DNA from 3 places in the Lentzea flaviverrucosa genome. Region 3 is predicted to be linked to each of the others. Evidence: riboswitches for the same ligand, from Rfam matches in the RefSeq annotation. Region 3 holds a riboswitch; each other region holds the start of a gene.
What was found. A riboswitch is a leader RNA that binds a small molecule or an ion and turns the genes downstream of it on or off. The one in region 3 is predicted to bind S-adenosylmethionine.
Positions count from the first base shown of each region.

Region 1 (7,370 bases), on a different contig from region 3:
ACCAGGCGCGGGCGGATACCGCCAGGCCTCGGCCGACAGCGGCCGGGAACTGCACTGGTGCCAGGACAGCGCGGCCCGCCAACTCGGCCCCGGCCTGCCGGGCGGACTCGCGCGTCTGCCACTGCGCGGGCAGGCGGGACACGGCCGACTCGGCGAGCTGCCGGGCCTTCGAGCGTCGGTACTCCTCATCGGTGATCAGTTCCGCGTCCAGCACCGGCCCGGCGGGCTCGACCTCGGCGGCCGGGCCCGAGGTCACCGGCTCCGGCACGGGACCGGGGAACGGCACGAGCTTGCCCATCGCGTCGTCGGTCGGCATCGGCTCAGACATGTGCGGCCACCTCCTCGGCGGGTTCGATGTGGACGGCTGCCAGGTGCGGGCGCCGGGCCTCGGTGAGCACCTGGCGGGCCTGGCTCTCGGTGATGCCCAACTCGCGCGCCAGCCTGGTGCGGCCAACCTGGCGGCCCTCGTCGCGTGCGGTCGCCAGCACCTGGCGCGCCCGGTCCACCAGGTCGCCAGCAGGTGCCTGGTGGACCTGGTGCGGCCTGGTAGCGCCAGCCTGGCGCGGCACCGCCACCAGGTCGGCGCCAGCCTGGTCCGTCTGGCTGGTGGGCTTGACCTGGTGAGCTGGTTCGCCCTGGTCACCAGGCTGGTGGTCGACTTCGCCAGGTGCCGCGTCCGGCGTGGTCACCAGGTCGGCGCCAGCCTGGCGCATCGGCTCCACCAGGTCCGCCACCACCTGGTGACCACCAGGTGCCGCCAGGTCCTCACCAGGTGCGCCAGCCTGGTTCGCCAGCTCGCGCGCCAGGCTGGTGAACTCGCGCTGATACGCCCCGGCGGCTTCGGTCGCCACCCACAGCAGCACCGGCCCGACCGCGTGCAGGGCGACGCCGACGATGTTGCGTTCCAGCGCGCTCGGGGCGATGTTGAGGCCGAGCGTCACCAGGCCGGTGACGGCCCGCAGGGTCGTGCCCCACCCAGTGGTGCGGCCATGCTGGGCGAGCGTGCGATCACCGACGAGGGCTAGGACGAGAGCGGCATCGACGGCGGGCGGGAGCATCCAGGCGGACCACTCCGGGATGCCTTCCGCGACTAGCCATGGCGTCACCGTGAGCACGCCGTAGACCATCACCACGGCCGCGATCGCCCACGTGCTCATCGCGATGATCCGGCCTGTGCGCTCCAGGCGCTTCGCGTCGGTGCTCATCGGGTCACCGCCGGAGAGCAGATAGGACATGGAGTCGAGCGAACGCGGTCGGCGTCGAGCCACACGACGCGGGCGCTGATCGGGTCGCCAGGCCGGGCGTCGCACTGCCCGCACTCCGGCCGCGAGCGCGCCTCAGGCGCGCGCTCGCGCGAAGGACGGTTCTTGGAAGGATTAAGTACGGTTCGGGGGCAATGCTTGCCCCCCGTGGCGTCGCCGCTTGCCCCTCGTTCGTGCGCTGCTTGCCCCCCGTGCTGGTCAGCGGGAGGCAGAGTCTGCCCCCCGCTGGAGTTGTGCACAGGTTCGCGGCGCTCGATCGCGAGGTCATAGCCGTTCGGGCGTCGGTCGGCTCGCTTGACGTAGGCGGCGACGATGTCCGGGTCAGCGGGGCGGATCAGCCCCAGGTCCTCCAGCGCGCGGATCGCGTAGCGGACGGACCGCTCCGACAGACGCGTGTAGCGGGTGAGGGTGCCGAGCGACGGGAAAGCGTTGCGGCCGAACGGATCGGCGTGGTTCGCGAGGCCCAGCAGCACGACCGTCAGCGACGAGGCGTCGCGGCGGTCGCGGGGGATCGGGGCGTCGTTCAACGCCCAGACGATGCTTTCGATGCTCACCAGGCCACCACCGGTGAACGAGAACTACGGCAGAATGAGGGCACGTCGGACCTCCACGTCCGATCTAGGCCCCGCTGTTGGTGTTACCGCACCCGGCGGGGCCGCTTCATGAGGCCCCTGCCCCCGAAACCTGAGTTTCGGCGTGAGCATGGATCGCGGTACTCGCTGCCCGCGTTCCTGAAGGCCGTGCGGCCTCGGGTGGCGCTGGTGAGCGTCGGCGCGGGCAACAGGTACGGGCACCCGAGTCCACACGTCATCGACGTGTTGCGGACGGGAGGTGCGTTGGTGTTGCGCACGGACAAGGACGGCGACCTGGCGGTGTTGCCAGGAAGCCGAATCGTACGAAGGAGAAGAGATGGTCTGGGTCAGGTTGTTCAACGCGCGTTACCCGCTTCCCGGCGGCACGCCGGGCCTTGCGTGGGCGCTGTGGCAGACGAACTACAAGGCGACGCCGTGGCCGCACGACGAGCTGAAACCCGATTTCGGTTACTACATCTGCGAAACACTCGAAGACGGCACCCGCGCCGTCACGTACAAGGCGACGACCACGCACGTGCTGCCGCCGACGAAGGCGGCGACACCGGAGGAGGCGTACGACCTCGCCGCGGAGCACGTGTTCGACGACGCTCTGCGGGTCGCACCGGACGTCTGGCACGACTACCACTACAACGCGCTCAAGGCGGAAGCCCCGTGGCCGCAACGGATCGTGGCGTGGCGAGCGGCCGTGGAACCGGTCGGGCCGCACGTGGTGGAGGGCCTGCAACGGTTTCCGCGCACGGGCTGGCTCAAGACGGACGCGATTACGTTGTGAGCCTTCGGTTCGCGCGCCGCGCTGCTCAGACGTGAAACGGCTCGGGGACGCGAGTGCGTCCCCGAGCCGGAGGGAGGTGGTTAACCCAGTGCGTTGATGACGGCCTCGGCCGACGGCGGGACCGTCGCGCGCGGGCCGATCGTGTCGCCGAGCGCGTCGAGGGTCTTGAGGCCGTCGCCGGTGATCAGCAGCACGGTCTCGGCGTCGGGGTCGAGCTGGCCCGACTCGAACAGCTTCTTCGCCGTCGCGACGGTCACGCCGCCGGCGGTCTCGGCGAAGATGCCCTCGGTGCGGGCGAGCAGCTTGATGCCCTCGACGACCTCTTCGTCGGTGACGTCGTCGATGGCGCCGTTGGTGCGGCGCACCGCGTCGAGGACGTACGGGCCGTCGGCCGGGGCGCCGATCGCCAGCGAGCGGGCGATCGTGTCCGGGCGGACCGGGCGGATGACGTCGTGGCCCGCCTTGAACGCGGCGGAGATCGGGGAGCATCCCGTGGCCTGCGCGCCGAACACCTTGTACGGCGTGGCCTCGACGAGGTCGAGCTGGCCGAGTTCGCGGAACGCCTTGTCGACCTTGGTGAGCTGCGAGCCGGACGCGATCGGCACGACGATCTGGTCGGGCAGGCGCCAGCCGAGCTGCTCGGCGACCTCGTAGCCGAGCGTCTTCGAGCCTTCCGCGTAGTACGGGCGGACGTTGACGTTCACGAACGCCCAGTCCTCGTTCTCCGCGGCGAGCTCCTGGGCGAGGCGGTTCACGTCGTCGTAGTTGCCGTCGACTGCGATCAGGGCGCCGTCGTAGACCGCACTCATGAGGATCTTGGCGCGCTCGAGGTTGGAGGGGACGAGGACGACGGACTTCCAGCCCGCACGGGCGGCGGCCGCGGCGACGGCGTTCGCCAGGTTGCCGGTGGACGGGCAGGCCAGCACCTTGAAGCCGAGTTCGCGGGCGGCGGCGAGTGCGACGCCGACGACGCGGTCCTTGAACGAGTGCGTGGGGTTGCCGGTGTCGTCCTTCACCCAGATCTTGCGGACGCCCAGGGCCTTGGCGAGGTTGTGCGCCTCGACCAGGCGGGTGCCGCCGGGATCGGTGTTCGGGTGCTGTTCCACAGTGGACGGAACGGGGAGGAGGCCGCGGTAGCGCCAGATGGACCTGGGGCCGGCCTCGATGTCCTCGCGCCGGATCTTCCCGAAGTCGTAGGCCACTTCCAGCGGCCCGAAACACTCGAGACAGGCGTACTCAGGAGCGAGAGGGGTTTCGTTCCCACACTCCCGGCACAGCAGTGCCCGGGCAGGGCCGAGGTCGAACTTCGTGCTCGTGGGCACAGTGACAGCAGTCATCGCGAGGTATCTCCTCATCTTTCCCGCGAAATCGAACGGGTCGGAATTGGCACCGTGATCGTCTGCGCGGAGCTGTGCGCACAGGTGTGCACATAGCGCTGACGCCGGTTGCCGGGGCTTCTTCGGGCCGTTCCCTCTGCCCCTCTGGATGAGCGGTGTTCAGTTGTGGCCGTCAACTTACGGCAACAGGCCGTTGCGCATCCACAGACGTCCACGATCCGGGACGTGGGAAGATGCGGAGCGTGAGCGCACCGGAGTCACTGCACCTCGTCGTCGGCGAGGAGGAGTTGCTGGTCGAACGTGCTGTTCGGGCGGCTCTCGAGGCGGCACGGGAGGTCGATCCGACCGCCGACCTGACCCGCGTCCAGGTGACTGATCTCACGCCTCCCGAGCTGGCCGAACTGGTGAGTCCGTCGCTGTTCGCGGAGGGTCGCGTGATCGTCCTGCAGAACGGGCAGGACATCAGCAAGGAGGTCGCCGACATGGTGCTCTCCTACGTCAAGGCGCCCGCGGACGGTGTCACGCTCGTCGTGCTGCACACGGGCGGTGGTCGCAGCAAGGCGGCCAAGGACCTGCCCGGGCAGCTGAAGAAGGCCGGCGCCGCGGTCACGGAGTGCGCCAAGGTCACCAAGCAGGGTGATCGCGAGGCGTTCGTGCGCAACGAGGTGCGGCGCGCGGGCGGCAAGATCGACTCCGAGGCCGTCGCCACGCTCATCGACGCCGTCGGCACGAACCTGCGTGAGCTCGCCGCGGCCTCGTCGCAGCTCGTCTCCGACACCGACGGCAAGGTGACGGTCGAGGAGATCCGCCGCTACCACCAGGGCAAGGCCGAGGTGACGGGGTTCGCCGTCGCGGAGAAGGCCGTCGTGGGTGACCGGGCGGGCGCCATGGAGGCGTTGCGCTGGGCCATGCAGCTCGGCGTGCCGCACGTGCTGGTCGCGGACGCGCTGGCGGACGCGGTGCGCACGGTCGCGCGCGTGTCCGCGGTGGGCCGCGCCGACCCGTTCAGCCTGGCCGGGCCGCTCGGCATGCCGCCGTGGAAGATCAAGAAGGCGCAGGCACAGTCCCGAGGCTGGGACCAGTCGGGTCTCGCCGACGCGATGCAGGTGGTCGCCGGGCTCAACGCCGACGTGAAGGGTGTGGCGGCCGACGCCGACTACGCGCTGGAGCGTGCCGTGCTCCGGATCGTGGCCGCGCACAGCCGCCGCTGATCTCGCCAGATCACGACTGGCGCGGGATCCCGATCAGGTACTGGGCACCCGTGAAGCCGGGTTCGACGCCGATCGTCCACTCGAACGACTCGGTGCCGTCCAGGCCGTCGACGATCCGCCGCAGTTCCGCGCGCCCGTACATGCGCAGGAACGACACGACGCTGTCGAAGAACATCATGAACGGCAGCACCGGCACGAGGTAGGTCAGCGCCAGCCGCAGCAGGTACCGCGGCAGGGGGTTGCGCTGGAACGGCGCCGCGAGCAGCACGGCCAGCGTGAGGAAGAACGGGAACACCAGCACGTAGAGCCACGACCGCTTGGTGTCCACGACGACCATCGGCTGCCGGGTGTCGACGGCGTTCTGCAGCATGCGCGCGGCCAGCGCGGGCGGGAAGTGGTGGAAGGCGCCGTAGATCGTCCGCGTCCCTTCGAGACGGCAATCGGTGGCGTCGACGGACGTGGGCACGTGGTCCACCGAGCAGCACGGGTCGGGCAGCCGACGTCGGTTCCGCGCGGCGACGCGCTCGAACGCGGGCACGTTCGGCACCAGGTCCGTCAGCGTGACCTGCGTGTGGACGCCCTGCGCGTGCAGCCGCCGCTGGATCAGCGGCACCGGTCCGCCCGAACCGGCGCAGAGGTCGACGATCCGGTGGTCCGCGCCCGACCGCAACGCCAGAGCCAGCGGCCGCGAGTACTCGCGCGCGGCGTCCGTCAGCCGGTAGATCGTCATGATCGACTCGGTGTGCAGGGTCCGCAGCACGGGCGGGGTGCCGTCGAGGTCGTGCAGCTCGAAGAAGTCGATCCGCGGAAGCGATTCCATGGACCTACGCCTACCGTGCCCGAGGCCCCATGCGAAAGGGCTCCACTTCCCGGAGGAGGTGGAGCCCTTTGCAGAAGCTGGAAGCGCTACGAGCGAGATCAGCCCTCGAGGGAGTTCGCGCGCAGGGCCATCGCCGACTTCTTGTTGGCGGCCTGGTTGGCGTGGATGACGCCCTTGGTGGCGGCCTTGTCGAGCTTGCGGGACGCGTCCTGCAGCAGCTCCAGGGCCTTCGCCTTGTCACCGGCCTCGGCAGCCTCGCGGAACTTGCGGATGGCCGTCTTCAGGGACGACTTGACCGACTTGTTGCGAAGGCGAGCCTTCTCGTTGGTCTTGATCCGCTTGAGCTGGGACTTGATGTTCGCCATGCGACATCACCCTTCTTGTCGAAACCGGAGTTCGTGACGCGCTATGTCGGCACCGGCCACAAGGGCCAGGTCTCCTCCACGGCGGAGAGCCGCGCGTTCACGACGACGAAGGATATCAGGCCAGCTCAGCGCACCGTGAAGGTGGCCTTCTCGGCACCGACCACCGCCTCGTAGCCACCTCGGGCGACCTCACGGCGCCCGTCACCGTCCACGTCGCCGACGGTCAGGGCCAGCTGCGAGAGCTTGAACGACACCTCGACCTGCTTCGACTGCCCCGCAGCGAGTTCCACGCGGGTGAAGCCCACCAGGCGGGCGTCCGGGGTCAGCACCGGTGAGGCCGGCTGGCGCACGTAGACCGGCACCACCGCGGTGCCCGCACGCGCACCGGTGTTCGCCACCGTGAACTTCACCACGCCGTCACGACGATCGACGGACACCGTGGTCCCCGAGGTCGTGAACGACGTGTACGACAGTCCGTGCCCGAACGCGTAGAGCGGGTCGTACTTCGCACCCGCCGAGGTGTTCGCACCTGGCAGCTGGTCGTAGGTCAGCGTCGGGTCGCCCAGCGCCTTCGGCCACGAGATCGGCAGCTTGCCGCCCGGGTTGACCGCGCCGAACAGCACGTCGGCGATCGCCCGGCCGCCCTCGCTGCCCGGCAACCAGCCCGCGACCAGCGCGTTCGCGTCGGCCGCCGCACCGAGCACCTGCGGACGAGCGGTGAGCAGCACCACGACCACCGGCTTGCCGGTCGCCTGCACCGCGTCCACCCACGCCTGCTGCTCGGCCGTGAGCACCGGGTTCTCCGTGTCGGCGGGACCCTCCGCGCCGGGCTTCTCGCCCAGCACGACGACGACCGCGTCCGCGCCGTCCGCCTCGGCCACCGCCGCGGCCTGAGTCGGGGCGTGCACGACGGACGCACCGGGAACGGCCTCGCGAACACCGGTCAGCACGGTCGCGGTCGGCGGCAACGGCGAGTCGTCCGGCACGCCCTGCCACTCGACGGTCCAGCC
Region 1 is NZ_QQAU01000016.1:6,355-13,724, reverse strand. Features, by position in the region: gene DFR72_RS36715 (cell division protein FtsK) at 1-328, opposite strand, end outside; gene DFR72_RS36710 (DUF2637 domain-containing protein) at 321-1,235, opposite strand; gene DFR72_RS36705 (helix-turn-helix domain-containing protein) at 1,202-1,816, opposite strand; gene DFR72_RS45975 (hypothetical protein) at 2,172-2,627, shown strand; gene thrC (threonine synthase) at 2,708-3,964, opposite strand; SAM riboswitch class I at 3,976-4,119, opposite strand; gene holA (DNA polymerase III subunit delta) at 4,198-5,175, shown strand; gene DFR72_RS36680 (class I SAM-dependent methyltransferase) at 5,186-5,995, opposite strand; gene rpsT (30S ribosomal protein S20) at 6,094-6,360, opposite strand; gene DFR72_RS36670 (glycoside hydrolase family 3 N-terminal domain-containing protein) at 6,486-7,370, opposite strand, start outside.
Region 1: it holds a riboswitch for S-adenosylmethionine, as region 3 does, so the genes downstream of both, thrC (threonine synthase) here and DFR72_RS21345 (aminotransferase class V-fold PLP-dependent enzyme) in region 3, are expected to answer to the same signal.

Region 2 (7,370 bases), on a different contig from region 3:
GACAGGCCGACCAGCGCCGCCGCCGCGTCCGCGCTGCCGCCCGCCATGCCGCCCGCGACGGGGATGGCCTTGCGGATGACGACGCGGACCTTGGGGTCGTCCGCGTCCTTGCCGACGTGCGTGGCCAGCAGCTGCACCGCGCGCCAGGCGAGGTTCGAGGCTCCGGTGGGCACCTGGTCGGCGCCCTCGCCGTACACCTCGACGCCTGGCTCGTCGGCGACCGCGACCGTGACCTCGTCGACCAGGGAAAGCGCCTGGAAGATCGTCACCAGGTCGTGGTAACCGTCCGGGCGCACGTCACCTACGGCCAGGTGCAGGTTGACCTTGGCCGGGACGCGAACTGTGACCGGGGGAGGAACGACTGCGAGCACCATGTCAGAGTACGGGCGTTCTGGGGTCCCGGACTCCTCCCCCGGCCACTGTCACGGTCAGACGGGGATGACCGAACCGCTGAACGTCTGCTTGATGTAGTCCTTGACCTGCTGCGATCCGAGCAGTTCCGCCAGCTCCTTCACGCGCTTGTCGTCCTTGAGCTCGGTGCGGGTGACCAGGCCGTTCGCGTTCGGGTTGCCCTCGGCCTTCTCCAGCGCGAGCGAGTCGGTGGCGGGCTTGAGGCCCGCGTCGATGGCGTAGTTGCCGTTGATCACGGACGCGTCGGTGTCCTCCAGCGACCTGGGCAGCTGAGCGGCCTCCAGGGGCACGAACTGCAGGTTCTTGGGGTTCTCCGCGAGGTCGCGCACGGTCGGCTGGTCCACGGCCTTGAGCTTGATCAGACCGTTGGCCTCCAGCAGCTTCAGGCCACGGGCCTCGTTGGTGGCGTCGTTGGCCACCGCGATCTTCGCCCCGCTCGGCAGTTCGTCGAGCTTCTTGACCTTCTTCGAGTACAGGCCGAGCGGCTCGACGTGGACCGGCTGCACCCACTCGACCTTCGCGCCGCTCTCCTTGGTGAAGGTCTCCAGGTACGGGACGGTCTGGAAGTAGTTGGCGTCGAGCGACCCGTCGACCAGCGCCGTGTTCGGCTGCACGTAGTCGGTGAACTCGACGACCTCGATCTTCAGACCCTTCGACGCGGCGAGGTTGTCGGCCACGTACTTGAGGATCTGGGCGTGCGGGACCGGCGAGACGCCGACCTTCAGCGTGTCGGACGCACTGGTACCACCTGACGAGCAAGCGGACAGAGCAGTCAAACCGGTCAAAGCTACTGCGATCAGGGCAGCACGAATACGCATGACGTTCCTTTTGAGAAATTGCTACGGGTCAGACGGAGGCGTGCCGGCGCCGGTCAGACGCACGGGCGGCACGGGTGAAACCGAACTGGATCACGGTGGTGAGCACGGCGAGCCACGCCACGGTGCTCCACAGGATCCGGTCGTTGAAGCGCTGGTAGCCCTCGCGGATGGCCAGGTCGCCGAGACCGCCGCCACCGATCACGCCGGCCATCGCCGAGTACCCGATCAGGGCGATCACGGTGACACCGATGGCGTTGATCAGTGCGGGCAGCGACTCGCGGATCAGCACGCTGCGCACGATCCTCAACGTCGAGGCGCCGGTCGTGATCGCGGCCTCGACCACGGTCACGTGCACCTCGGACAGGATGTTCTGCACGAGCCGCCCGACGAACGGGATCGCTCCCACGGCCAGCGGCACGATGACCGCCGTACTGCCGATGGAGCCGCCGACGAGGAGGCGGGTGACCGACGTGAGCGCGACGAGCAGCACGATGAACGGCATCGAGCGGCCCAGGTCGGTGACGAAGCTGAGGATCCTGTGCACCGCGGCGTTCGGCCGCAACCCACCCTTGGCGGTGAGCTGCAGCCAGACACCTACGGGAACTCCGAGAACGGTGGCGATGACGGTCGAGACGCCGACCATGTACAGCGTCTCGCCGGTGGCCTCGACGAGGAAGCTGACGACGTCGGACCAGGGTGTTGCAGACCTCACGCAGCTACTCCCTGCGGGCCCTTCAAGGACCTCTGCACCGAGCCGCCGGCTTCGCCGATCCACTCCAGGGCGGAGTCCGAGCGCTCGCCGTTCAGGCCGAGCCGGAACCGTGCGACCGGGGTCTCGCCCAGGCGCGTCAGACCGCCGCCGACGATGTTCAGCTCGACGCCGAACCGGTGCGCGGCCTCGGGCAGCAACGCGCCGACCGCGGCGAACCCGACGAGCACGACGTCCGCGACGCGGTCGTAGCTGCTCTCGTTGATCGGGTTCAGGTCGACGGCGGGCAGCAGCGCACTGCTCGTGCGGCTCGCCACGTCGTTGACCAGGTCGAGCACCTTGCCGTGCTCGACGACGCGGCCCTGCTCCAGCACGGCGACGTCGTCGCAGATCTTCCGGACCACGCCCATGTCATGCGTGACGATGAGCACGGTCACACCCAGCTCAGCGCGCGCACGGTCGAGCACGGTCAGCACGGAACCGGTGGTCTCCGGGTCCAGCGCGGACGTGGGCTCGTCGGCGAGGAGAACGCTGGGGTTGGCCGCGAGGGCGCGCGCCACGGCGATGCGCTGACGCTGCCCGCCGGACAGCTGGTCGGGGTACGAGGCGGCCTTGTCGGTGAGCCCGACGAGGTCCAGCAGTTCGCCGACCCTCGTGCGGCGCTGCGGCCCGGGGATGCCCGCGGACTCCAGCGGCAGGGCGATGTTGCCGGCCGCCGTGCGCTGACGGAGAAGCGAATCCCCTTGCGGCACAACGCCGATCTGCCGGCGAGCGGCCCTGAGGGCCGACCCGTCGAGACTGGTGATGTCGGTACCGTCGACGCGGATCGCACCCGAGTCGGGACGCTCCAGCAGCGCGACGCAACGAGCCAGCGTCGACTTGCCGGCGCCGCTCGGGCCGACCACGCCGAGCACGGTTCCGGCCTCGACGTCGAGGGTCACGCCGTTGAGGGCACTGATGCCCTGGAAGGACTTGGTGAGGTTTTCGACAGTGATCACGTCTGCTCCACGGCTGCGCGCGACGGCACACAGTCCGTTGTGGACGGACGTGCGCGGTCGAGAGTTCTGCTCAGGTGTGTGCGCCACTCGTTGGCTGAGTGCGCGTCAGGAGGACTTTTAGAAGGCGCCCTAGACGAGGTGGCGACGACATGCAGAAGACGAGCGACGGCACTGGTCGATGACTCGACGGCGCGTCAGCATTCGCACGGTACCCATGGTGCTCCTCCATCGGTCCTGGCGTTAGCACCTGCCCGCATCCAGCGGGTGGTTGCTGCGACGTCGTAGAGCCAGGTCTCTCAGTCGCTCCGGATGGCAAGTAGCAGTCAACCGGACGGACGTTCGGTTGCGCAAGCCAAAACCGGATTCGTTCGACAGATCACACTGTTGGCCGATGGATCCCCGGCCTAGACCTCGGCAATCCGGATGAAGTCGATCACGCTCAACTGCTCTCCCCGAACCTGGGGATCAACGCCGGCTTTCTCGAGCAGTTCGTCGATGTTCCCCGGGTTGCCGGCCCAGCCCCTGAGCGCGGCCCGCAGCGTCTTCCGACGCTGGGCGAACGCAGCGTCGACGATCTGGAAGAGCTTCTTCCGATCCACAGTGGACAACGGCTTTTCGTGACGCCGGAAGGAAACCAGCCCGGAGTCGACGTTGGGCGCAGGCCAGAACACGTTCTTGCCGACCGCCCCTGCCTTCTTCGCCTCGGCGTACCAGGCGAGCTTCACGCTGGGCACGCCGTAGATCTTGTTGCCGGGCTTGGCCGCCATCCGGTCCGCCACCTCCGCCTGCACCATCACCAGACCCTTTTGCAGGCTGGGAAGTTCGGCCAGGAGGTGCAGCACGACCGGGACCGCCACGTTGTACGGCAGGTTCGCGACGATCGCGGTGGGTTGCGCCGGCAGGTCTTCTTGGGTGACTTTCATGGCGTCCATGAGGACGACGTGGAGCTTGCCGGCGTTCTCCGGGTCCATCTCGCTGACCGTCTGCGGGAGGCGGTGGGCCAGGGTCGGGTCGATTTCGACTGCGACCACCTGGCTGGCGCTGGGGAGCAGGGCGAGGGTCAGGGAGCCCAGGCCTGGGCCTACCTCCAGGACTACGTCGTCTTGGGTCAGGCCGGCCGCGGTGACGATCTTGCGGACGGTGTTCGGGTCGTGCACGAAGTTCTGGCCCAGCTTCTTGGTTGGGCGGATGTCCAGCTCTGCGGCTAGACGGCGGACTTCGGCAGGTCCCAGCAGGCTCACTTGGGCATTCTCGCAGGCTTGGCGGTGGAGGGGTGGGCTGGGACCTTGCTGGTGGGGCCGGTGGGTCACCTGCCGTGCGAGCGGTCACCTTGCGAGGGTGGCCGGGCGGGCAATACCGGGCCGGTGCCGGTCATCGCCGCTGCGCGTCGATAGCGATTCGGGCACCACCGCTCGACCAGTGCGCAGAGGTTCACACGCCTCGGCTTCGCCATTGCGATTGGCGGCAGGGCAGCTCGGCTTCGCCGTTGCCCTGCGCGCAGGGAGGGACGCCTCGGGCTCCGCCCTTGCGTTGGGCGGCAGGGTGGCTCGGCTCCGCCGCCGCTCTGCACGAGCCTTCATGCGGCATCCGCCTGCAGGATCTCCCCCACCGCATGCCCGTCCACGGTGCCGCACTTCAACTGCGGCGCGTTCGCTCCCTGCCGCACCCCGCCTGCCGCGCGCCCGCCACCCTCCACCTGCCGCGCTCGCCACCGGCCTTGCCTTGCCCCGCGCACTGGATTTCGCCGTGCCCCTGCCCCGCCAACGACGAAGGCCGCCCGTGGGGAACCAGGGCGGCCCAAGTCAGGGGACGGGGAGAAAGTGTGTGTTTACGGCAGGCCCAGCTTCGCGCGGCAGCCCGGCCATGCGCCGTACGTGCCGCCTGCGCGGTCGCGCAGCTTCGTGGCGGTGGCGATCTGCTGTTCGCGGGTGGCCTGGTGCGGCAGCTGTGCGTAGGCGGTGCCGCCGTTCGAGGCCCAGGTGCTGGCAGAGAACTGGAGGCCGCCGTAGTAGCCGTTGCCGGTGTTGATGGCCCAGTTGCCGCCTGCCTCGCACTTGGCGAGGCGATCCCAGACTTCGCCGTCCGGGATCGGCTTGGTGCCCACGGTGATCTTCTTGGGCTTCGGCTCCTTGGTGATCTTGCCGCCGATCTTCTCGCGGCTGATCTCCTTGCCGTTCTTCACCGTCACGCGGTACGTCGACGTCTGCTCGCCCGGCGTGCCCGGGTCGGTGACGGTCTGCTGGCCGCTGGCCAGGTTCGGGTCGTTGGTCTTCTCGACCGGCGGGGCCACCGGCTCGTTCACGTTGATGACCGTGACGCCGGTGCGCGAGATGTAGATCTCGGCGCCGGTCGCGATCTTCACGTCCATGCCGGACGCGACCGCGTCCTCCGGGCCGAGGGTGAGGTTCTCGCCCTTGAGCAGCTCGTCGACGGTGAGCGCGGTCGTCTTGACCTCGCGGACCGGGTTCGCGCCGTCGAAGACCTTGACGTTCTTGAGGGTCTTGACCTCGACGCTCATGCCTTCGAGCGGCACGTCGTGCGAGCCGGGCATCGACATCCAGGCGCCCTCGAGCGGCACGCCGAGCTGCTTGGCGGCCTCCTCGACGGTGACCGAGCGGACCCAGTCCTCGCGGGCCTGGCCGTCGATGCTCATCTTGAGCAGGCGGCCGCGGTCGAGGCTGATCTTGCCGCCGTCGGAGATCGGGGCGTTCAGCGACGGGGACAGGGCGTCGTGCTCACCGACGACGATGCCCTCCTCCGCCAGGACCTCGCCGACCGTGCCCTCGTAGGAGTGGACGGTCTGCATCGCGCCGTCGACCTCGACGGTCAGCGACTTGTCCATCGCCATGGCGGTCACGCCGCCACCGGAGATCGACACCAGGACCGCGGCGACGGTGCCCTTGAGGAAGCGGCGCTTCCACGTCGAGGCGGCCGTGACGAGGACCTGCGGGTCGTTGCGCTCCTCTTCCTCCGACGGGAGGACGAGCGGCGGCATGATCGTCGTCTCGGCGTTGATGAGACGGATCAGCTCGTCGACGTCGACGTTGGCCGAGGCGAGCAGGTCGTCGGCGTCCGGGCCGAGCACCTCGAGCACGTCCGCGGGCGTGATGGTCAGCGCACCGGCGGGGAAGCTCGGGTGGGGGTCGACGACGTCAACGGTCGTGCCGCCGACCGGCGTGAACCAGTCGGTGTCGTCGTTGAAGTCGTACGGAGCAGCAGCTCTGTCGCTACCAGACAAGGGTCGATACCTCCATTGCGGAAGCTGTGAGGCCACCGCACAGTTGGCGTTGACAAGATCATTCGAGTTGGAGCTCGAAGGTTCCCGGCAACTCCTCCTACGTGGTCTCGCTTCTTCGCGCTTCTGGCTTCGGTCCCGCCCCGACTGCGGGCGTGCTCCGAACCGACAAGGTCGACTCAGGTGGCACGGTCACGGGACAGTAACGGGGTAGCCGACGTTGCGCAAACACCCCCGCCAATGTTGTGACCTCAGTCACCCCATGGAGGTAGGAACCCTGTACTCCGTTCGCTCTAAGTCGCATTTCAGTGGTCCAGCCCGAACACTCGTTGAGCAGTACGGGTGACGGCGACGCAGAGTTCAGAAAGATCTTCGCCACGCAACGTAGCGAGATCGCGAACTGTGTAATTCACACAATAGGGTTCATTTGGACGCCCACGATACGGATGGGGCGTCAGGAACGGTGCGTCCGTCTCGACCAGGAGCTGATCTTGCGGCACGAGCGCCGCCGCTTCCCGCAGCGCACGGGCGTTCTTGAACGTCACCGGGCCCGCGAACGACAGCACGTACCCCGCGTCGACGCACCGCCGGGCGAAGTCCGCGTCGCCGGAGAAGCAGTGGAAGACCACAGTGGACGGTGCGCCCTCGGAGTCGAGGATCTTGAGGATGTCCTCGTGCGCGTCCCTGTCGTGGATCATCAACGGCTTCCCGACGCGCTTGGAAAGGTCGATGTGCCAACGGAAAGCCTCGTGCTGGGCGGCCGGTGGCGAGTAGTCCCAGTAGTAGTCCAGACCGGTCTCGCCGATCGCGACCACGCGGGGCAGAACGGCCAGCCGCTCCAGTTCGGCCTTCTCCTCGTCACCGAACGAAGAGGTGCGCGTCGGGTGCACGGCGACCGCGGCGTAGACCCGCGAGTCCCAAGTGGACGCTCCGGCGGCCCACTGCGCGGCCTTCAGGTCGTCCGCCACGGTGATCACGTGCGAGACGCCGGCGGCCTCTGCCCGATCGAGCAGGACCGCCACGTCGGCGGCATCGACGGCACCGCACGCGTCGAGATGGGTGTGGGCGTCGATCACCGGTGCCGGAAGAGCTTCCGGCACCGGCGGTCGTTCACGCTTGTCCGTCACTACTCGGTCACGATCGGAGCCCACTCGGGCCCGACCTCGCCCAGCTTCGCGTCCAGCTTCGTGAACAGCGGC
Region 2 is NZ_QQAU01000004.1:363,318-370,687, forward strand. Features, by position in the region: gene DFR72_RS15365 (4-(cytidine 5'-diphospho)-2-C-methyl-D-erythritol kinase) at 1-371, opposite strand, end outside; gene DFR72_RS15370 (MetQ/NlpA family ABC transporter substrate-binding protein) at 429-1,187, opposite strand; gene DFR72_RS15375 (methionine ABC transporter permease) at 1,258-1,941, opposite strand; gene DFR72_RS15380 (methionine ABC transporter ATP-binding protein) at 1,938-2,936, opposite strand; SAM riboswitch class I at 3,159-3,252, opposite strand; gene rsmA (16S rRNA (adenine(1518)-N(6)/adenine(1519)-N(6))-dimethyltransferase RsmA) at 3,341-4,171, opposite strand; gene DFR72_RS47505 (resuscitation-promoting factor) at 4,765-6,174, opposite strand; gene DFR72_RS15395 (TatD family hydrolase) at 6,477-7,298, opposite strand; gene metG (methionine--tRNA ligase) at 7,298-7,370, opposite strand, start outside.
Region 2: it holds a riboswitch for S-adenosylmethionine, as region 3 does, so the genes downstream of both, DFR72_RS15380 (methionine ABC transporter ATP-binding protein) here and DFR72_RS21345 (aminotransferase class V-fold PLP-dependent enzyme) in region 3, are expected to answer to the same signal.

Region 3 (7,370 bases):
CGCGAGCGATGCCCTGGTCACCACCACGGCGATCCTGTGCCGGCCGTTGATCGAGGCGTTCGGGCTGGTCACCCACCCGCTGCCGGCCGAGTCACCGGAAGCGCCGATCAACTGCAACTGGCACCAGCGCTACGACTCCGACCTCGCCCACGCGTGGCTGCGCGACCAGGTGCGCACGGTCGTCGGCGACGTACTAGGCCGCTAGCGGCAACGCGATGGCGCCGGGGAAGCGTGGCTCCTCGGCCTCGTCGAGCATCGCGGCGGCGACGGTCTCCCGGCTGACCTCGGCCGAGAGGTCGAACGGCGGCGCGGCGTCCAGGCCGACGGTGCGGCCGGGGCCTGCCGGTTCGTCGGTGAGCACCCCGGCGTGGAAGACCGTGCCACCGGCGGCGAGGACGGCGTTGTCGGCCTCGACCTTGTCCGGGATCCGGTCGCCGAAGAACTTCCACAGCACGGCGGCACCCTCGCCCGCCACCTCGGCCGACGCGCCCGTTCCGTAGGTGCCGAGCCAGATGATCCGGTGCGGCCCGGCGGCGATCACCGCCTTGGCGCCGTCGGAGAGCACGCCCGCGCGGTCCGTGCCGAGCCCGGACAGGACGACGGTGTCCGGGTCGACGACGATCGAGGCCGGATCACCCACGTCGCCGGGGACCTTGTGCAGGTTCGGGTGGTCGAGGGTGATCCGGGCGGGATCGCGGGCGATCGCCGTGACGGTGTGGCCGCGCTCCAGCGCCTGGCGGGTGAGGGCGAGACCGGTCCGGCCCGAGGCCGCGAGAATTGTCAGGTGCATGCCGAGAACGCTATTGAGCACGCCGGTTAACATCAAGTGCAACTTCGTGAACCGGCGATTTACCCAGACACAATCAGCCTTCTTCGCGCAGCTTCTCCAGCGACACGAACAGGTCCTCCGGGTACTCCGACGTGTACGAGACCCACTGGCCGTCCGCCGGGTGGTGGAACCCGAGCTGCCGCGCGTGCAGCCACTGCCGCGTCACCCCGAGGCGCTTGGCCAGCGTCGGGTCGGCCCCGTACGTCAGGTCGCCCACGCACGGGTGGTGCAGCGCCGAGAAGTGAACACGGATCTGGTGCGTGCGCCCGGTCTCCAGGTGGACCTCGACGAAGGACGCCGCGCGGAACGCCTCGATGACCTCGTAGTGCGTGATGGACGGCTTGCCGTCCTGCATCACGGCGAACTTGTAGTCGTGCTTGGGGTGCCGGTCGATCGGGGCGTCGATGGTGCCCTTGATCGGGTCCGGGTGGCCCTGCACGATCGCGTGGTAGACCTTGTCGACGGTCCGCTCTTTGAAGGCGTGCTTCAGAGCCGAGTACGCGGACTCGGACTTCGCGACCACCATCACGCCGGTCGTGCCGACGTCGAGCCGGTGCACGACGCCCTGGCGCTCGGCGGCTCCGGACGTGGCGACGCGGTGGCCGCCCGCGAGGAGCCCACCGACGACGGTCGGCCCGGTCCAGCCCGGCGACGGGTGCACGGCGACACCGACGGGCTTGTCGACGACGATGATGTCGTCGTCCTCGTGGATGATCTTCAGACCTTCGACGGGGATCGCCTGGACGGTGATCGGCTGCGGCGGCGCCGGCAGCGTGATCTCCAGCATCGACCCGGCCGTGAGCCGGTCGGACTTGCCGACGACCCGGCCGTCGACCAGCACGTCGTCGGCGTCGGCGATGGACGCGACGACGGTGCGGGACAAGCCGAGCAGCTTCGCGAGACCGGCGTCGACGCGCATGCCGTCCAGACCGTCGGGAATGGGCAGCGTTCGGTATCCGCTCACGCGGGGGCCTCGACCTTCTTCTTCTTGCAGAACCTGCTGAAACTACCAGGAGCAGCTACTTCGACTCCTGCAGACCGTCCGGCTCCACGAGGGGCTCGGCCCGCTTGTGGACGGTGCCGTCGTAGTCGTGCTGCAGCAGCGCCAGGATGATGATCGTCACGCCGCCGCCGACGATCGCCATGTCCGCGACGTTGAACACCGGCCACACCTGGCCGTACGGGTCGAACAGCGACAGGAAGTCGACCACGTGGCCGCGCATCGGGCCCGGCTCGCGGAAGAGGCGGTCGGCGAGGTTGCCGACGGCACCGCCCAGCACCAGGCCGAGACCGACGGCCCAGCCCTGGGAGCGGAGGTTGCGCGAGATCCAGACGATGAACCCGGCGACGCCGAACGCGATCAGCGCGAGGATCCACGTCATGCTCTCCGCCAGCCCGAACGCGGCGCCGGGGTTGCGGACGAACGTCAGGTAGAGCACGCCGCCGAACAGCTTGATCGGGTCGGCACCCTCGAGGAACGCGACGGACACGACCTTGGTGAGCACGTCGAGGGCCAGCACGCCGGCTGCCAGGACCGCGAGGATCTTCGTCCTCGGTTCCGGCAGCGAGCCGGAGATCGAACCGGCGATGGAGAACTCGTCGTCGTCCTCCGCCTTCGCGGGGGACTCCGCAGGAGACTTCGGGGTCTCTTTTTCGGCGACCGGCGTCAGCACGGGCGTCGCGACCGTCTCAGGATCGCTGACCTGCTCTTTCGCCGACCCGTCAGCGACCTCCCCGGAGGCTTTCTCCTCGGCCTTGGACTCGTCACTCACCACGTCATTGTCCACTACAGGGACTACGCGAGGAACGGCGGCAGGGTTCGGTTGTCGTCCTGCGGCACCCAGCGGCCGTCGCGCTGCTCGTAGGTCCACTTCGGACCTTCGGTGACCAGGGTGCGCAGCGCCGCGATCAGACGGTCGACGTGCTCGGCCGTCGTGCCGAGACCGATCGACGCGCGCACGGCACGTTCCTCGTGCGATCCGGCCTGCTTGACCAGGCGCCCCACGATCACGTGCGCGCAGAACGCTCCGTCGCGCACGCCGATGCCGTACTCGGCGGACAGCGCCGCCGCGAGGAAGCCCGCGTCGAAGCCGGAGATCGTGAAGCTCACGACGCCGACCTTGTCCGCGTCGGCCAGGATCGCGAGCTCGCGGAAGCCGGGGATGGCGCGCAGGCCGTTCTGCAGGCGCGTCAGCAGTTCCTGCTCGTGCGCGACGGTCTGCTCCCAGTGCCGCGACAGGATCTCGCAGGCCGCGGCCAGCGCGTGCACGCCGACGACGTTCGGGCTGCCGGCCTCGTGCCGCTCGGGCACCGCGGACCAGGCCACGCCGAGGCGGTCGCCGTGGTCGGTCACCTTGGACGTCGCGCCGCCGCCCACGAGGTACGGCTGGGCCTGCTGCAGCCAGTCCGCGCGGCCGACCAGCACGCCGGCGCCGAAGGGCGCGTAGATCTTGTGGCCGGAGAACGCGATGTAGTCGACGCCCAGCTCACGCACGTTGATCGGGCGGTGCGGGGCGAGCTGCGCGGCGTCGAGCGCGATGCGCGCGCCGTGGCGGCGGGCGACCTTCGCGAGCTCGGCGACCGGCCACAGCTCCCCCGTGACGTTGGACGCCCCGGTGACGATCACGAGCCGAGGGCCGACCGGGGCGGCGGCCAGAGCCCGGTCCAGTGCGACTACCGCAGCACCAGACGAAGACGGAGCGGGAACGCGCTGAACGTTGGGACCGCGCCACGGCAGCAGCGCCGCGTGGTGCTCGCTGTCGAACAGCACGACGGCGGTGTTCTTGGGAACGCTGCGCGCCAACAGGTTCAGCGAGTCCGTGGTGTTGCGGGTGAAGACGACGGCGTCGGAGGAATGCGCCCCGACGAACCTGCGGATGCGGTCGCGGGCCTGCTCGTAGACGCGCGTCGAGACCTGCGAGGCGAACCCGGCGCCGCGGTGCACGCTGGCGTACCAGGGCAGCAGCTCGTCGACGGCGTCGCGGACCTCCTGCAGACAGGGGGCCGACGCCGCGTGGTCGAGGTTGGCGTAGGTGACGCGCTCTCCGGTGACCAGGGGAACGCGCAGGTCGGAGCCGACGACAGCCGGAACGGAAGTGGTGGTTCCAGGGGTGATCGCGAGCGTCATCGAGCTGCCTCCGAGGCCAGGGGCCCCGCCCAGCGAAGGCCCGCGCTTGACCGGCGCCCCACGCGCCGGACCAGGTCCTCACCAAGGGCACCCCACCGCGGTTGGAGGGTTGCCGGCCAGCAAGCTTGGGCTTGACGCTGGCTCTCATGACCTGCCGACGACGTTAGCGGAGGGTGATCCTCCCGTCGACACCCGATTCACATCGTGAGAAGCCTCGGAGACCGACTAATCGCCGGTCTCCCCCTTCCACCGTGCGTAGCGACCGGCGCGGTCGACGGCACGTACGCGCCGCTCAGCGGCATCGCGCGCTTCCTCGGTGGTGACGATGAGCAACTGGTCGTCCGTCTGCAGCCTCGTCGTCGGCTGTGGCGTGAAACTCTTCCCCGAGCGCACCACGAGGCTGACCGTGGCTCCGGTCGGTAGCCGCAGTTCGGTCATGTAGACGCCGTGCAGCTTCGACCCGCGCTGGATGTGCACCTGCAGCAGTTCGGCGCCCAGCTCGTCGAGCGGCGAGGAGTCGACCTGGACCTCCTGCGCCTCCCCCGTCTTCACCAGCCCGAGACGCCGGGCGAGGAACGGCAGCGTCGTGCCCTGCACCACCGTCAGCACGATGACCAGCACGAACACCACGTCGACCAGTGCGCGCGCGCCCTCGACCCCCTGGATCAACGGGATCAGCGCGAACACGATCGGCACCGCGCCGCGCAGCCCTGACCAGGACAGGAAGACCTGTTCCCGCCACGGCACCTTGAACGGCAGCGAGGCGAGGAACACCGACAGCGGCCGGCCCACGAACGTCAGCACCACGCCGGCGACCAGCGCGGGGAACAGCACGTCGAGCAGGCGCGACGGCGAGGCGTAGAGACCGAGCAGCACGAAGAGGCCGATCTGGGCGAGCCAGCCGAGGCCTTCGGCGAACGAGAGGGTGTCGGCGCGGTGCGGCAGGCGGGCGTTGCCGAGGACCAGCGCGGCGACGTACGTGGCGAGGAATCCGGAGGCGTGCGCGACATCGCCGGCCGTGTAGGCCATCACGCAGACCGCCACCGTGGCGAGCGGGTACAGGCCGGTGGAGGGCAGCGCCGCGCGTCTGAGCCCGGCCCCGCCGAGATAGCCGAGGGCCACGCCGATGACCGCTCCCGCGCCCAGTTCGTAGATCACCAGCAGCGGCGCGGTCCAGGAGATCTGGTCCGAGGAGGCCAGCAGCACCACGGCGATGTAGACCGGCGCGTCGTTGAGACCGGACTCCAGTTCGAGCGCGCCGGTGAGCCGGGCGCCGACGCCCAGCGAGCGCAGGACGCTGAAGACGGCGGCCGCGTCGGTGGACGACAGCACCGCGCCCCACAGCAGCGCCATCCGCCAGTCGAGGCCCAGCAGGAAGTGCAACGCCGTTCCGGTCACCGCCACGCTCACCGCGACGGCCACTGTGGACAGTGCGATGCCCAGCGACAGCGAGGACTTCACCGCGCTCCAGCGGGTGGTGATGCCGCCCTCGGTCAGGATCAGCACCAGCGCCGCGATGCCGAGTGACTGGGTGAGGTCGGCGTCGTCGAACTTGATGCCGACGACGGACTCGCCGAGGAGCACGCCGATGCCGAGGTAGAGCAGGAGTGAGGGCAGCCCGAGCCGAGTCGACACCCGCACCGCGATCACGGAGATCAGCAGTACGGCCGCGCCGATGCCCAGAACGACCGTGACGTCACCCACCTGGACCATTCTGGTTGATCACCACCGATTCCGACGAATCCGACGATCGCCTCTACCGGGCTCATGCACGGAGGAGCATGTTGATCAGTGGCTCAATCCCCAACCCCTGCACGGAGTTGAACCATGAGGATCCTGATCGCGCTGGCGGCCGCCTTGATGGTGACCGGAGCGACCACCGCGCAAGCGGCGGCCCCCGCGGCTCTCGCCGCACCGAACATCAACGTCGCGAACGTCCAAGCACACCTGAACCAGTTCCAGTCGATCGCCAACGCCAACGGCGGCAACCGCGCACACGGACGACCGGGGTACCTGGCCTCGATCAACTGGGTGAAGAGCAAGCTCGACGCGGCCGGTTTCACGACGCGCGTCCAGTCGTTCACCTACGGCGGCGCCACCGGCTACAACCTGATCGCGGACTACCCCGGCGGCGACCTGAACAACGTCGTCATGCTGGGCGGCCACCTCGATAGCGTCACGGCGGGCCCCGGCATCAACGACAACGGCACGGGTTCCGCGTCGATCCTGGAGGTCGCCCTCCAGATGAAGGCGACGAACTTCCAGCCCACCAAGCACGTGCGGTTCGGCTGGTGGGGCGCGGAGGAACTCGGGCTGCGCGGCTCGACGGCCTACGTGAGGTCCCTGTCCGCCACCGAGAAGTCGAGGATCAAGGCGTACCTGAACTTCGACATGACCGGTTCGCCGAACCCGGGCTACTTCGTCTACGACGGCGCCGACAACCAGCCCCCCGGTTCGGTGGCGTTGCAGCAGCGGCTGCAGGCGGGCTTCACCTCGATCGGCGTCCAGACCGAGCTGACCAAGGTCGGCGGCCGCTCCGACCACGCGGCGTTCGCCGATGCGGACATCGCGACCGGCGGCACCTTCACCGGCGCCGAGCAGACCAAGACCACGGCACAGGCGCGGAAGTGGGGCGGCACGGCCGGCCAGGCCTACGACCGCTGCTACCACCGCTCCTGCGACACCACGGCCAACGTCAACGTGACGGCTCTCGACCGCAACGCGGACGTGATCGCCTACGCGTTGTGGGCGACCGCGGCCTGATCTGATCTCTGCGTGAGCACCTGCACGGCCTCGTCGAGCACCGGTTCGACGAGGCCGGGCAGGGTCGTCCACATCTGCGCCTGGCCCAGGTAGAGGCTGAACGCGATCAACGCGCGCTTCCTCGCCTGGGCCTCGCCGAACCCGAGCTGCCCGAACAACTCGGTCAGGTAGCCGATCCGCTTCTCGGTGACGCGCTGGAGGACCGGCGCGATCACCTCGTTGCCCGCGCCCGCCTGCAACGCCATCTCCACCGAACCCTTGCGGGTCTGGTCGAGCACCACGGTGAACAGCGTCCTGAGCTTCTCGCGCGGCGTCCTCCCGGACTCGACCAGTTCGATGACCTTCTCGGTGTGCTCCCGCTCCCACCGCTCGACGGTCGCCTTCAGCAGCGCCTCGCGGTTCGGGAAGTGGTGGTAGACGCTGCCCTTCGTGGCTCCGGCCCGCGCCGCCAGCGGCTCGATCGCGACGGCCTGCAGCCCGCCTTCGGCCAGCGCTCTCAGCGCTATCTCAGTCCAGTCGTCCTGGTTCCTCCGCGCCACGCTTCCATACGCTAGCGTACGTTCCAGGAACATACGCAAGCGTATGGAGGGGGATTCACATGATCAAGAACGTGCACACCCGCGACCTCGGCGTGCCCGCCGGCCCGTTCGT
Region 3 is NZ_QQAU01000006.1:332,555-339,924, forward strand. Features, by position in the region: gene DFR72_RS21325 (LysR family transcriptional regulator) at 1-205, shown strand, start outside; gene DFR72_RS21330 (NAD(P)-dependent oxidoreductase) at 194-790, opposite strand; gene DFR72_RS21335 (RluA family pseudouridine synthase) at 864-1,748, opposite strand; gene lspA (signal peptidase II) at 1,849-2,601, opposite strand; gene DFR72_RS21345 (aminotransferase class V-fold PLP-dependent enzyme) at 2,625-3,956, opposite strand; SAM riboswitch class IV at 3,994-4,108, opposite strand; gene DFR72_RS21350 (potassium/proton antiporter) at 4,182-5,660, opposite strand; gene DFR72_RS21355 (M28 family metallopeptidase) at 5,784-6,719, shown strand; gene DFR72_RS21360 (TetR/AcrR family transcriptional regulator) at 6,692-7,258, opposite strand; gene DFR72_RS21365 (hypothetical protein) at 7,318-7,370, shown strand, end outside.